Regions from separate parts of the Rahnella sp. RcJ3 genome, predicted to be linked through region 2. Evidence: predicted binding sites of a transcription regulator. Region 2 holds the regulator's gene; the other holds the start of a gene.
The links. Region 2 encodes CRP, which controls carbon source genes, mostly activating them, when cyclic AMP is high. Its sites were predicted from a motif close to ATGTGANNNNNNTCACAT; they were not measured.
Positions count from the first base shown of each region.

Region 1 (7,533 bases), on a different contig from region 2:
GCGGCAACGCACGTGCTTCTGTGCCCGCCAGATGGTCATCCAGATGCGTGAGATAATGTGTCAGTTGCTGTAACTGCGCCGGGAAACCAGGCGATGATTCGGCCGGTGCGTGGGCACGCAGCGCTTTGGTTGACAGGGGTAAACCACCGGGCGCTTTGCCGATGCCGATATCCACGCGATCCGGCGCCAGTGATGACAACAGATGGAAATTCTCTGCCACTTTATACGGGCTGTAATGTTGCAGCATCACACCGCCGGAACCGATCCGCAGCCGGGAAGTGCGCGCCAGCAGCCAGGCGATCAACACTTCCGGCGAGCTACCGGCCAGCTTTTCAGTATCGTGATGTTCTGACACCCATAAACGGTGATAGCCCAGTTTTTCTGCTGCCAGCGCAAAAGTCAGCGTGGCGTCTAGCGCCTGCGCAGCGGTCTGCCCGTCATTAATCGGGCTTTGATCTAATAAACTCAGTCGGTAATTCACCTGCGCATCCCTTTTTATCCGTTGTGATAAAAAGAGTTCCACGAAATAAGTTCAAAGCTAAATAATAAAAACACGTTTCTATAGTCAGTATTTTGCTATGCAGGCCACTGTGCAAAACGACTATAAATTATAGCGACTGAGTATTTAGTGATTGGCTTCTGTCTGACTAGCATGAAATGAAGCGCTACATTTGGGTAACAATCATTTTCAGACAATAAGGTTATTTCGCCATGAGCATTTCACTTGCCGAAGAAACAAATAGCATTGCCCCCCGACATGAGACAGGACTGGAAGAACAACTCATCGCTTATCGCCGTGAATTACACCAGCATCCTGAATTATCCAATCAGGAATTTGTGACCACGCAAAAGATTACCCAATGGCTGAATGCTGCCGGGATCCGCATTTTATCGCTCGGGCTGAAAACCGGCGTGGTGGCTGAAATTGGCCCGGAACACGGCCCGGTTGTTGCCCTGCGCGGTGACATCGATGCCCTGCCGATTGAAGAAGCCTCCGGTGTGCCGTTCAGTTCGCAACAACCCGGCGTGATGCACGCCTGCGGCCACGATTTTCATACCTCTGTTATTCTCGGCGCGGCCCATCTGCTTAAAGCAAGGGAAGACCAGCTACCGGGCCGCGTACGGTTGTTTTTCCAGCCTGCTGAAGAACGGTTTGGCGGTGCGTCGCAACTGATTAAAGCCGGTGCACTGGAAAACGTTGATGCGATTTTCGGCCTGCATAATGCGCCAGAACTGCCGGTCGGCACCTTTGAGACAAAAGGCGGCGCATTTTATGCCAATGTAGACCGCTTCCAGATAACCGTGACCGGCAAAGGCGCGCACGCCGCACATCCGGAAGAAGGTACCGACAGCATTGTCACCGCCAGCCACATTGTGACCGCGCTGCAAACGGTGGTCAGCCGCAACGTCAGCGCTCAGGAGGCGGCGGTAGTCAGCGTCACCCGTATTGAAGGCGGCAACACCTGGAACGTATTACCCCAAACCGTGGAACTGGAAGGCACGGTGCGCACCTACAGCAACGAGATCCGCGAGCAAATCCCTCAGCGGATCCGCAAGGTGATTACCGGGGTGGCAGATGCGCTGGGGGCGAAGGCCGAACTGCACTGGTTTGGCGGGCCGCCAGCGGTGGTGAATACACCGCGCTGGGCAGACTTTGCCTTACAGGCCGCTGCGGAATTTGGCTATAACGCGCAAGTGGCGCAGGCACAAATGGGTGGAGAGGATTTTGCATTTTATCTGCATCATGTGCCGGGTGCGTTTGTCAGCATCGGCTCTGCCAGCGATTTCGGCTTGCATCATCCGCAATTTAATCCTGATGAGTCGGCTATTTACCCGGCGGCGAATTATTTCCAGCAACTGGCAGAAAAAGCGCTGAGTGAATTAACCGGAAAATAACCTTTTCATACCTGACTTTATTTCCTCACGCCCGGATATTCCGGGCATTTTTCGTGCAAAATTTCCGGCGCAATGTATTTCCACTTTCTCTCTTTGATTATTTAATTTTGTTGTTTTACATCCCTGTAACACTCGGGAATAGTGAAAGCGTCACCTCACGGTCATCACCCCTTAAAATAAGAATGCAGGGTAAAAATAATAATGATGAAACATAGCGTAACCATCACAGCCACCGCCATCGCGGCAATATTAAGTTTTTCATCAGCGGCATACGCCGCGCCAGGTATTGATCTGATTGCCAATGAAACGCCGGTGAATACACCGAAAAGCCCGGAAGCCGTGGCAAAAATCCCGGCCAACTTTAAGTTTGTCGAACCGGGTACGCTGACCGTGGCGCTGGCTGTGCTCGGCAGCGCCCCACCCTTCGGGCTGTACGCCCGTGACAATAAAACCGTGATCGGCAGCGAGGCGGATATCGCCCGTCTGGTCGCCGACGGTTTAGGCCTGAAACTCAAAGTGGTTCCGGCTTCGTGGGAAGACTGGCCGCTGGGCGTGACGTCGGGGAAATACGACGCGGCCATCTACAACATTACCGTCACCAAAGACCGCAAAACTAAATTTGATTTCGCCACCTACCGCGAAGATACCCTCGGTTTCTATGTGAAAAGTGACAGCAAAATCACCTCGATAAAATCCGCACCCGATATCGCCGGTAAACGCATTATTGTCGGCTCCGGCACCAATCAGGAAGCCGTGTTGCTGGCGTGGGACAAAGAAAACCAGGCTAAAGGATTACCGGCGCTGAAACCGCAATATGTCACCGATGACGCTGCCGCGACGCTGGCTATCCAGTCCGGTCGTGCCGATGCCACGTTCGGCCCGAACGTCACCGGCGCGTATAAAGCGTTGCTGACCGGCAAAACCAAACTGGTCGGCACGGTGCCGGGCGGCTGGCCGAAAACCGCCAATATCGCGGTGACGCTGAAAAAAGGGAATGGTCTGGTGGATGCCGTGCAGGCGTCGCTGAACAGCGCCATTGCCAGCGGAGCGTATATCAAAGTGCTGGACCGCTGGGGCGAAAGCGTCGAGAAAATCGATCACTCTGAAATTAACCCGCCGGGGCTGGGCGACTGATCAGGAGCAGAAACGATGAGCGAAGATATTTTCATTCAGACCGTGCCGGAAGACCCGCTGATTGCGCCGGTCATCGAAGGATTATTCGGTGAATACCGCGACCGTTACGGCGATTTCTTCTCGAGCCAGCCGCCGGAAGATGACAGCGTGTTTTCCGCGCCCGATGGCACCTTCATTGTTCTGCTGAGAAACGGCGCGCCCATTGCAATGGGCGCGTACAAACGCTACGACGAGCAGACTGCCGAACTCAAACGCATCTGGACTCACCGCGCGCTGCGCCGTCAGGGACTGGCACAAAAAATCCTGCATGAACTGGAACGTCGTGCAGCCGCGTACGGTTACCGGCGGGTATTTCTCACCACCGGATTCCGCCAGCCCGAAGCGGTCGGATTGTATTTGTCCCACGGTTATCAGCCGCAATTCGACACCCGCCTCGATCCGGAGGTCTATTCCCGGCCACCGTATGACGGGCGCCTGCCGTTTACCAAAACGCTGAAGGCGGACGTGCCGGTCACGTCATCTGCAACGTAACAGAAAGAGAAAATGATGAGCGAAAATGCCCCTTCATCTGTGAATCATCCGCCGCTGAAAGTGGTGCCCGCGCGCTATCCGTGGCGTCTTGCCGGTGCGGTTTTTTCGGCGTTTATTCTGCTGGGCATCATCCAGTCGATTGCCACGAATTCCCGCTGGGAATGGGGCGTATTTCGTCAGTGGTTTTTTGATCCGGTGATCCTGTCCGGGCTTGGCAAAACCCTGTTGCTCACGCTGCTGGGCACCCTTTTTGGGGTGATTTTCGGCACGGCACTGGCCCTCGCCCGCCTGTCGAAATCCTATTTACTGAACGCACTGGCCTGGGGGTATATCTGGCTGTTCCGTTCCCTGCCGTTGTTGCTGGTGCTGATCATTCTCTACAACTTTTCCTATCTCTACGACAACCTTTCGCTCGGCATTCCGTTCACCACGATTTCCTTTTTTAGTACCCCGACGGTGGATTTGCTGGATCAGTTTTCCGTCGCCGTGCTCGGTCTGTCGCTGGTGCAGTCGGCCTATACCGCCGAGATCATTCGCGGCGGGATTTTAGGGGTAGAACACGGCCAGCATGAAGCTGCGGCCGCGCTGGGATTACCGACCTACCGCCGGACCTTCCGCATCATTTTGCCGCAGGCGTTACGTTCAATTCTGCCAACCGGTTTTAACGAAGTGATCAGCCTGGCGAAAGGCACATCGATTGTTTACGTCCTGTCGATGCCGGAACTGTTTTACACCGTGCAGGTGATTTACAACCGCACACAGCAGGTGATCCCGCTGCTGATGGTCGCCACCATCTGGTATCTGCTGATCACCACCGTGCTGTCGGTTTTGCAGTATTACGTCGAACGCTATTTCTCCCGCGGCACCGTGCGTCAGGTCGCGCCGACACCCTTGCAGCGCCTGCGTCAGTGGCGCGTCGCCCGTTCTTAATAAAGGGAAAGCACTATGTCAGAAGCCTTTGATTTATTCGTTAACCGCCCGCAGGAAGCGCCTGTTGAGCAGCTGTTTCCACGCAAACCTCAGGCTGCTACCGTCGGGCGCATCGAAATCAATAATTTGAGCAAATACTACGGCGCGCACAAAGCGCTGGATAACGTGAGTCTGCGCATCGAACCGGGCACCGTGACCGTGATCCTCGGCCCGTCCGGCTCGGGGAAATCGACCCTGCTGCGCACGATTAACCATCTTGAGCGCGTCGACGAAGGTTTTATTCAGATTGACGGCGATTACATCGGCTACCGCCGCAAAGGCGATACGCTGTATGAACTGAAAGAGCGCGCCATCCTCAAACAGCGCACACATGTCGGTTACGTTTTTCAGAATTTCAATTTATTCCCGCACATGACGGTGCTGGATAACATCATCGAAGCGCCGGTGGTTCACGGTCTGCTGAGCCGCAAAAACGCCATCGCCCGTGCCTATGAACTGCTCGACACGGTCGGTCTGCGCGAAAAAGCGCACGCATGGCCGCGTCATTTGTCCGGCGGACAGCAGCAGCGCATCGCCATCGCCCGTGCGCTGGCGCTGAATCCTAAAGTCATGCTGTTTGATGAACCGACGTCCGCCCTCGATCCCGAACTGGTTGGCGAAGTGCTGGATGTGATTAAGAAGCTGGCGCAGTCGGGCGTCACGCTGGTGGTCGTCACCCATGAAATCGGCTTCGCGCGCCAGGTGGCGGATCAGGTGGTGTTTATGGTGGATGGTCGCGTGGTTGAAAGCGGCGCTGCCGCACAGGTGCTGGAACGGCCGGTTCATGCCAGAACCCAGGCTTTCCTGGAGAAGGTGCTTTAAGACTGGCAAATTTAGTATTTCTTAAGACCGGGAATATTTCGGTTTCTTACGTGCAGTGCTCATTTGACGCGCTGCGCCGAAACCGCCCGGGAGGGAGAAGTGCTTTTCCCTCCCGGATCTCCCTTCGCTTTTTCAACCAGCGCTCCGCTCGCTGGCTATGTTTCAGGTATCACCGCGACAGGCTGGAACCTCTCATTCAGCAAGCTTTCTGAATCGCCCGCAACCCACAATCCGTATTTTCCCCGTTTACCAAACGCCATTTTGGAATACACTTCATTCCTAAATTTCATACTCCGTTTTGTGGCGCAGATCACATCTTAATTGTATGATGAATACATTATTCAACTGGGTGATACACCATGAGCACCGCAATCTCTCTGGTATTCCAATATGTTCGGGCGTTTATTCTGATTTATCTCTGTTTATTCGCCGGGAATGCGATTTCATCTCTTTTACCGCTCACCATTCCCGGCAGCATCATCGGCATGCTGATCCTGTTTGGTTTGCTTTCAACCCAAATTCTGCCGTTCAAATGGGTCAAACCGGGCTGTAATGTTCTGATTCGCTATATGGCGTTACTGTTCGTCCCTATCGGCGTCGGGGTCATGAATTATTACGAGCAACTGCGCACGCAGTTCGGGCCGCTGGTGGTGTCGTGTCTGGTCAGTACCCTGATTGTATTGCTGGTTGTCGCCTACTGTTCCCACTATATCCATGGCGAACGCGGTGCGGTGACGGATAAAGCGGAGGATAAAAATGATTGATATATTGTGGTCGCTGCCGCTGACGCTGGTGGTGTTTTTCGCCACCCGTAAGCTCGCTATTAAACTTAAAATGCCGCTGCTCAACCCGCTGCTGATGTCGATGGTGGTGATCATTCCGCTGTTGCTGGTCACCCATATCCCTTACGCGCGCTATTTCGCGGGCAGCAAGATCCTCAATGATCTGCTGCAACCCGCCGTCGTGGCGCTGGCGTTTCCCTTGTACGAGCAACTGCATCAGATCCGCGCCCGCTGGAAATCCATCATCAGTATCTGTTTTATCGGCAGCGTGGTGGCGATGGTGAGCGGCACCGCGATTGCATTATGGATGGGAGCAACGCCGCAAATTGCCGCATCGGTATTACCGAAATCCGTCACCACGCCGATTGCCATGGCCACCGCGCAGTCGATCAATGGTATTCCGGCCATCAGCGCCGTGTGCGTGATTTTCGTCGGCATCCTCGGCGCGGTCTTTGGTCATACGATTTTGAATGTTCTGAAGATCACCACCAAAGCCTCACGCGGGCTGGCGATGGGTACCGCATCACACGCACTGGGTACCGCCCGCTGCGCAGAAATGGATTATCAGGAAGGCGCATTCAGTTCACTGGCGCTGGTGATCTGCGGCATCATCACCTCCCTGCTCGCCCCGTTCCTGTTCCCCGTCCTTCTCGCCCTCTTCGGTCATTAACCCATAACGGGCACAGATTCCTCTAACGGGTTCGGATTGTATCAAGGCGGCAACTGAGCGAATCCCCGGGAGCTTACAATAAGTAAGTGACTGGGGTGAACGAAGGCAGCCAACGCAGAGACAATTTGAAGCAGGACGAGGAAAAAGTGTATGTCACTTAAACCTTAGAAAAAGTGACATACAAAGCTGAAAGTACCCGGTTTAAGTACAGTCAGAAAAGAATCTGCCGGTCTGCCGTAAAAGCAGACAGGCAGCGATAACGAAGAGATGGAGCCTGGCGCGTAAACTTACGCGCCGGAGAGTATTACGAATTCATCTGGAACAGTGACATACCCTGCATGGCGCTGTAGGTCTTATAGGATGCCTGAAGCGCAACCTGCTGCAAGGTGTAGGTCGAAATTGCTGAGGTCCATTCGGTATCGACCAGATTACTGAGTTTGGTCGAGTTCGATACATCGCGGTTGTCGCCCAGTGTATCGAGATTATCCAGTTCGGACATCTGCGTACCCAACTCTGAACGCACGGAAAGCACGTTGTTGAGTGAGTTACTCAGGCCACGGTTAGCTTTATCGATGGCATCGGTGTATTGCGTATCCGTGGTGTTATCCGCCGATGGCGTTCTCAGCGCAGTCAGCGCACCGTCGATGGTTTTGAATAAATCTGATTCGCTCGGAGAACCGTCCGGTTCGGCTTTCGCATCACCGGTTAAGGCATTAAAAATCTGGTTAC
Region 1 covers NZ_QSNX01000008.1:149,911-157,443, forward strand. The annotation lists gene DXU84_RS12565 (MsnO8 family LLM class oxidoreductase) at 1-481, opposite strand, end outside; gene DXU84_RS12570 (M20 peptidase aminoacylase family protein) at 712-1,896, shown strand; gene DXU84_RS12575 (ABC transporter substrate-binding protein) at 2,098-3,030, shown strand; gene DXU84_RS12580 (GNAT family N-acetyltransferase) at 3,046-3,561, shown strand; gene DXU84_RS12585 (amino acid ABC transporter permease) at 3,577-4,491, shown strand; gene DXU84_RS12590 (amino acid ABC transporter ATP-binding protein) at 4,507-5,352, shown strand; gene DXU84_RS12595 (CidA/LrgA family protein) at 5,712-6,116, shown strand; gene DXU84_RS12600 (CidB/LrgB family autolysis modulator) at 6,109-6,804, shown strand; gene flgL (flagellar hook-associated protein FlgL) at 7,109-7,533, opposite strand, start outside.
Region 1: DXU84_RS12595 (CidA/LrgA family protein) is a predicted target of CRP. The motif match lies at 5,651-5,668, and genes of this name have one in related genera.

Region 2 (7,533 bases):
CTGCTGATCGACAACTACGATTCCTTCACCTACAACCTCTATCAATATTTTTGCGAGTTAGGTGCAGAGGTGAAAGTGATGCGTAATGATCAGCTGACGCTCACCGACATTGAACAGCTTTCCCCCTCACATCTGGTGATTTCTCCCGGCCCGTGTACGCCTGATCAGGCTGGCATTTCCCTGCAAGCGATTGCCCATTTCTCCGACCGTTTACCGATACTTGGCGTGTGCCTCGGGCATCAGGCGATGGCGCAGGCGTTCGGCGCGAGCATCGTCCGCGCCCGGCAGGCCATTCACGGCAAAACATCCCCTGTCCGCCATACCGGCAGGAGTGTCTTTACCGGGCTGAATAATCCGCTGACCGTGACGCGCTACCATTCGCTGGTGGTCGCGCCACAGACGCTGCCCGATTGTTTCGAGGTTACTGCATGGACAGAACGGGATGGTGGTCGTGACGACATTATGGGCATCATGCACAAAACCTTGCCGCTGCATGGCGTTCAGTTCCATCCTGAAAGCATTTTGAGCGAGCAGGGGCATCAGCTTTTGGATAATTTCCTTAAAATCTAATCAGTTAATATTGCTGAAAAAATTACTTACCCATCAGATGCGATTTCTGTTTGCCTGTGTGTGATTTTTTATGCATATTTTGTGATTATATTTTCATATCAATGGTCGTGAGGGAGAAGGGTAATGGCGGAAAAATCATCGGTAGATCGGGGCACATTCGATAAAGTTATTTTGCCGGTTTATTCACCTGCGAAATTCATTCCCGTGAAAGGTAAAGGCAGTCGCGTGTGGGATCAGCAAGGGAACGAGTATGTTGATTTCGCCGGGGGTATCGCTGTGACGGCGCTTGGACATTGCCATCCGGCACTGGTGAAAGCGTTGCACGAGCAGGGCGAAACCCTGTGGCATGTCAGTAACGTATTTACCAATGAACCCGCCCTTCGACTGGCGCAGAAGCTGATCGACGCCACCTTTGCCGACCGCGTATTCTTCGCCAACTCCGGCGCTGAAGCCAACGAAGCGGCCTTTAAACTGGCGCGCTATTACGCTTCGCACCGTCACAGCCCGTACAAAAGTAAGATCATCGCTTTCCATAATGCCTTCCACGGTCGCACGCTGTTCACGGTTTCCGTGGGTGGCCAGCCGAAATACTCCGACGGCTTCGGCCCGAAACCCGCTGATATTGTGCACGTGCCGTTCAACGATCTGGATGCCGTAAAAGCGGTGATCGACGACCACACCTGCGCCATTGTTGTCGAGCCTGTGCAAGGGGAGGGCGGTGTCACACCTGCGACCAAAGCGTTTCTGCAAGGTCTGCGTGAGCTTTGTGACAAACATCAGGCGCTGCTGGTGCTGGATGAAGTACAAAGCGGCATGGGGCGCAGCGGCAAGTTGTTCAGCTACATGCATTACGGCGTGACGCCGGACATCCTGACCACTGCTAAAGCGCTCGGCGGCGGTTTCCCGGTTTCCGCCATGCTGGCAACCGAAGACGTGGCCTCGGTGATGGAACCGGGCAAACATGGCACCACCTACGGCGGTAACCCGCTGGCCTGCGCCGTCGCTGAAGCCGCGCTGGATATCATCAATACGCCAGACGTGCTGGCCGGGATCAACGAGCGCCGCGAGAAATTCATCAGCGCGCTGGAGGCCATCAACCAGAAATATCACATCTTCAGCGAGTTCCGCGGTCAGGGCTTGCTGATCGGCGCCGAGCTTTCTGATGCGTATAAAAACCGCGCCGGAGAATTCCATGCCGCCGCGGCAGAATTCGGATTGATGATGCTGGTCGCCGGACCAAACGTGATGCGGTTTGCGCCATCGCTTGTTATCGACTTCGCGGATATTGAAGAAGGGATGGAAAGGTTTGAGAAAGCCGTGGGGAAAGTTTGCGGGGGGTGAGCCCCACGCCTTCGTCTTTAAACGCTTGATCGAGACAATTTCGGTTTCTCACTAACATTTATCACATGGCCTCTCGCGCCGAAACCGACCAAGAGGGAAAAGTGCTTTTTCCCTCTTGGATCTCCCTTCGCTTTTTCACTGCGCGCTGTCGCGGGCACGGCGGACATGTTCTGGCGCATTAGTGTGTGGCGCAAAATGTCATCGCTGCGCGATTCCCGAATTTCAGGCTTCGAGCCATAGGTCTCGAACCGTTCATTCGGTGCCATTTTTGAGCACGCCAATCGACATTTCTAAAAGATAAAACCCTTCTGCTTTTGAATTTAGAATCCTGCGGGCGATTCAGAAATCTTGCTGAACGGAGCGGCTTCGAGACCAGTGGCTCGAAGACCGAGAGAAGGAACCGCAACGCGGCAAGATTTCCAGCCTGTCGCTGTGGTTGCTGGAACATAGCCTACGAGCGAAGCGCGCAGTTTAAGACGTGGAGATTCCAAAGAGGGCTCGTCTTAGCCCTCTTTGGTCGGTTTCGGCTCGGTGAGTTAAGCGAACACGGCAATTGAAAAACCGAAACTTTCTCAATCCGTTTAAAAGAACGTCAGTACACGGCATCCGTACTTGAGAAACCGAGATATTCGCAATTTCAAAAAGCAGTCTGGCTGCAAGCCAGTAAAAAGGGGATTTGAAAGGGGTCTCCCCCTTCACGCCCGCCGCGTCAGCCAGATCCCATGATGCGGCCTCTGCTTCCACGCCAGTGACGAGATGGTATGCATCACGCTGAGATGTGAAATTACGCGCCGCAGATGGCGTTCCATTTCTGTCAGTGGCATATCCGGGTGAAGTTCCGGCGCATTAAACAGGTTGTTCTCGCTGCCCGGCCCGTCGTAGAGCAGTCGTTGCTGACAGCTTTGCAGCGCGATTTCGCAGGTCTGTAAATACTCCGTCGCCAGTTTTTCCGGCAGCATGTAATGCTCGCGGGCGAGGATCGTCATCGCGTTGATATGCTCAACCACAAACTGACTGTGCGTCACCCACAAACGCATATCCGCCAGATAATGTGAGTTAAAACCCGGCTCCTGCATCGCCTGATTTAGCGAAGTGAACAGCTTATTGTGCGCCTGATTGACCTGCATACGGGTGTACGCCAGTTTGGCGGTGTCGGGGCTTTCCTCGAGCAGCAGGCGGATAGCGTCCTGATAGATTTCCAGCGCCTGGTGTGCATTCTGGCGCAGCAAACCGCTTTGCCATTGCGGCCACAACCAGATAGTGCCACCAAAGGCCAGCGCGCAGCCGATCAGGGTATCGACCAGTCGTGGTACCAGAAAATGCACGCCGTTCATCGCCAGCAATTGCAGGGTATACACTGCAGTCACCGTCATGCCGACCATCGCCAGTCCGTAGTTTTTGCGCAGAACGGTATAGGACAACAGGGTGATCAGCAACATGCACAGCAGCGTGGTGCCTTCCGGCAGTTCCAGTTTGAGCAAGCCTGAGGCAATCAGCAATCCAGCCAGCGTACCGAGTGCACGGTGCTGGATCCTCACCCGCGTGGCGTTATAACCGTTCTGGCTGACCAACATGATAGTCAGCAAGATCCAGTAGGGTTTGGGCAAATTGAAGAACAGACCCAGACTGCTGCCAATCGCCAGAATAATGCCCAAACGTGCGGCATTACGCAGTGCCACGGATTTGAAGGAAAGATAGCTTTTCAGCGCGGGCCAGAAGGGCAAACGCGGCTGGGTGTTCATCAGGTCACGTTTGTACAACGGCCGCTGTGTGCGTAACAGACGGGCAATGCGGCTGAAATGGTAATAACAAAACTGACCTACCGGATTGTCCGGGTTGCGCGCGGCGATTTTCTCCAGCGCGGTCAGCTCATTGGCCATCGTAAAGCGCCCGGATAAACGGTGATAAAGAATATCGTCGGCAATCACCCGAAGACGGGTGGAAATCACCTGTGCATTTCGGCGGATAACCGCTTCGGCATGGCTTTCCTCCACCAGTTTCTGCACTTCTTCCGGCTGATGCAGGCTCACTGTAATGTGCTCCTGCAAATCGAGCGCCACCTGAAAACGCTGAAACAGCCGCTTATGGTGATGATGATGTCCGTGCTGGGGCAACATGTGTAATTGCTGATAAAGCAGGGCAATCAGGTCGATAACCTGCTGCTGGCGGGCTAGCAGTGGGGGTAACGCGGTTTCGGGATCGGTGTGTTGCGTCAGCAGGCTGTACTTGGCTTCGAAATAATCCGCGAGTTGCAGATAGAGCTGGCTGAGTGTTTCGCGCATCGGCTGTTCTTCCGAAATACGAAACCACGCCCAGTTAAACAATCCGTACCAGGCTGTGCCAGCGGCGAACAACACCGGGGCCTGCCACATCGGGCGCACGCCCACCATACTCAGCGTGAAGATAGTCGCCACCAGCGCACCGGGCAGCAGGCGCGCATGCAGCGGGCTGATTTCACCGGTGACGCCGAGCAGTAACGCCAGCGACAGCATGATCAGCGGCAGCGGTATATGCCAGCTTTCGAGCATCAGTTGCAGCAGAAGGCTGCTCACGGCAAAGAGTGAACCGCCGACGAGCAGGCGTTTGAAAAAGCGTTTATGCGGGGTATCCAGACCGGCGATGTTACAACAGGCCGGGCAGAGGGAAAACAGCAGGCCCATTTGCAAATTGCCAAACAGCCAGCAAATGCCAACAGGTAAGCACAACACCAGCGTCTGGCGCAGCGCGTAGTTCACTTCAGGATGGTAAAACAGTCTTCGCCATAGCGTCATGGGTAAAGCTTAGCCCATAAAAAAGGCGCGACAGTGTTTTGCCGCGCCAATTTTTGAGGGATTAACGTGTGCCGTAAACGACAATCGTTTTACCGTGTGCGGAGATCAGGCTTTGATCTTCCAGCATTTTGAGAATGCGTCCGACTGTTTCACGTGAACAACCGACGATTTGGCCAATTTCCTGGCGGGTAATCTTGATTTGCATCCCGTCCGGATGGGTCATTGCATCAGGCTGTTTAGCCAGATTGAGCAAGGTTTGAGCGATACGACCGGTAACGTCAAGGAAGGCAAGGTTGCCGACTTTCTCTGACGTCACTTGCAGACGGTTGGCCATCTGCGCGGAGAGACGCATCAGAATATCCGGGTTAACCTGAATCAGCTGGCGGAATTTTTTATATGAAATTTCAGCCACTTCACAGGCAGTTTTAGCACGTACCCAGGCACTGCGTTCCTGACCTTCTTCGAAGAGTCCCAGCTCACCGATGAAGTCACCTTGGTTAAGGTAGGACAGTATCATTTCCTTGCCTTCTTCATCTTTAATCAGGACAGCAACTGACCCTTTCACGATGTAGTAAAGCGTTTCGGCTTTTTCACCCTGGTGAATCAGCGTACTTTTAGAAGGATACTTATGTATATGACAGTGAGACAGGAACCATTCAAGAGTCGGGTCTGTTTGTGGCTTGCCGAGAACCATTTGCTATTATCCTCTGTTGTTATCGCTGCCCAAAATCACAGGGCTCAGAGTTCCCTGTACGGCACTTCAAATCCAAAGCGCCCTTTCAGCATATAACTCTCCAGAAATGCTGCAAGCGGATGTCGGAGTGCAACAGCCTGTTTATTGCTGTCATCACCGTGGGTTCTGTACTTAAACCGCAAAAACCGTCACCGCAATTTACTGGAAAGTATGTTTCGGCTTTGTTTGTAGCACAGGTTTGAGATGCTGTCTTCTGTTGTCTCGCTTCAGCATGATGGCGATCGGGTTACGTTGCCAGATTTTAGGTGAAAGGGTACTCTGAGAGCAGATTTCGACAAGTTTATTCACCGGGAGAATAGTTCATGCATGCACGTGTCAAATGGGTTGAAGGACTGACATTTTTAGGTGAGTCTGCATCGGGTCATCAGATTTCAATGGATGGAAACGCGGGTGATAAAGCCCCAAGCCCGATGGAAATGTTACTGATGTCCGCAGGGGGGTGTAGTGCAATCGACGTGGTGTCAATTTTGCAAAAAGGTCGTAATGACGTGCGTGATTGTGAAGTGAAGCTGACCTCACAACGCCGCGAAGAAGCGCCGCGTCTGTTCACTCACATCAATCTGCATTTTATCGTCACCGGTAAGGATCTGACCGATAAGATTGTTGAACGTGCGGTCAGCCTGTCTGCCGAAAAATACTGTTCTGTGTCTCTGATGCTGGGGAAAGCAGCCACAATCACCCACAGCTTTGAAGTGATTGCAGCCGAATAAAGTTTACTCGATCTTCTTGCCTTCCATCAGGCGCTGCACCAGCGGCGCCATGATCAGCTCCATCGCCAGCCCCATTTTGCCGCCCGGCACCACCAGTGTTTTGATGTGCGAGATAAACGACCCTTGCAGCATGGCCAGCAGATACGGGAAATCGATGTCATCCAGTCCCTGAAAATGAATCACCACAAAGCTTTCATCCAGTGACGGAATGGCTTTGGCGGCAAACGGGTTCGAGGTGTCGATGGTGGGTACCCGCTGGAAATTGATGTGTGTGCGGGAAAACTGCGGCGTAATGTAATTGATATAGTCATCCATCGAACGCACGACGGAATCCATCACCGCTTCACGGGAATGCCCGCGCTCGCCGGTATCGCGCACCAGTTTCTGGATCCATTCGAGGTTGACGATAGGCACTACGCCGACCAGCAGGTCGACCTGCGCGGCAACGTCAATTTTGTCCGCCACCACACCACCGTGTAACCCTTCGTAAAACAAAATATCCGTCGGTTCCGGCAACGCCTGCCACGGCGTAAAGGTACCCGGCACCTGATTGTAGGGAACGGCTTCGTCATAAGTATGCAGATACTTACGTGAACGGCCAGTGCCTGTTTTACCGTATTCGATAAAGCTTTTTTCCAGCAAACCAAAGTCATTGGCTTCCGGCCCGAAGTAGCTGATATGACGTCCCAGATCGCGCGCCTTGCGTATTGCCGCATCCATTTCAGGACGGGTGAAATGATGAAAACTGTCGCCTTCCAGTTCCGCCGCACGCAAACCAAGCTGCTGAAATATTTTACGAAATGCCACGCTGGTGGTCGTGGTGCCTGCACCGCTCGAACCGGTCACGGCAATAACAGGATGTTTGGCTGACATAATGCGCTGTTCTCCATAAAGGTGATGCAGGCAGGCGAGACGCGGTCTTTTCTGTGGTCGAAGATCTGGCGTCAAGGCTGCGCATAATTAAGCCTATTGTTACCATATTTATTCGCGAAGCCAAAGAGGGCATCACTATTCTAAACCCGCCAGCAACGGTTGGATCAGCGGGTCTTTCTGGTGGAACAGAGAAACAATGTCATGCAGCGCCTTGCCTGTGTACTCCTTTTTCCACGCCAGACTGAGCGGGGAAGGGGCGCGCGGATAGCGGATTTGCCGGGCGATCAGCTCGCCGCTGTCGAGATACGGCTGGCACAGATGGCGCGGCAGAAAACCGATACCCATGCCCTTCAGGTGACAGGCCAGTTTAGTCGCCACATCTGCCACGATGATCTGCCGTTGCCCGGTCAGCAACCAGGCTACCCGCTTGTTCAGATGGCGCGAGGTGTCTTCCACATTGATGGCAATGTACTGACGCAACACCGCTTCTTCCAGCATGCCAGTGATGTGTTGC
Region 2 covers NZ_QSNX01000014.1:96,946-104,478, forward strand. The annotation lists gene DXU84_RS18240 (aminodeoxychorismate synthase component II) at 1-570, shown strand, start outside; gene DXU84_RS18245 (aspartate aminotransferase family protein) at 694-1,911, shown strand; gene DXU84_RS18250 (YccS/YhfK family putative transporter) at 2,607-4,682, opposite strand; gene crp (cAMP-activated global transcriptional regulator CRP) at 4,744-5,376, opposite strand; gene DXU84_RS18260 (OsmC family protein) at 5,739-6,146, shown strand; gene DXU84_RS18265 (phosphoribulokinase) at 6,150-7,019, opposite strand; gene allS (HTH-type transcriptional activator AllS) at 7,155-7,533, opposite strand, start outside.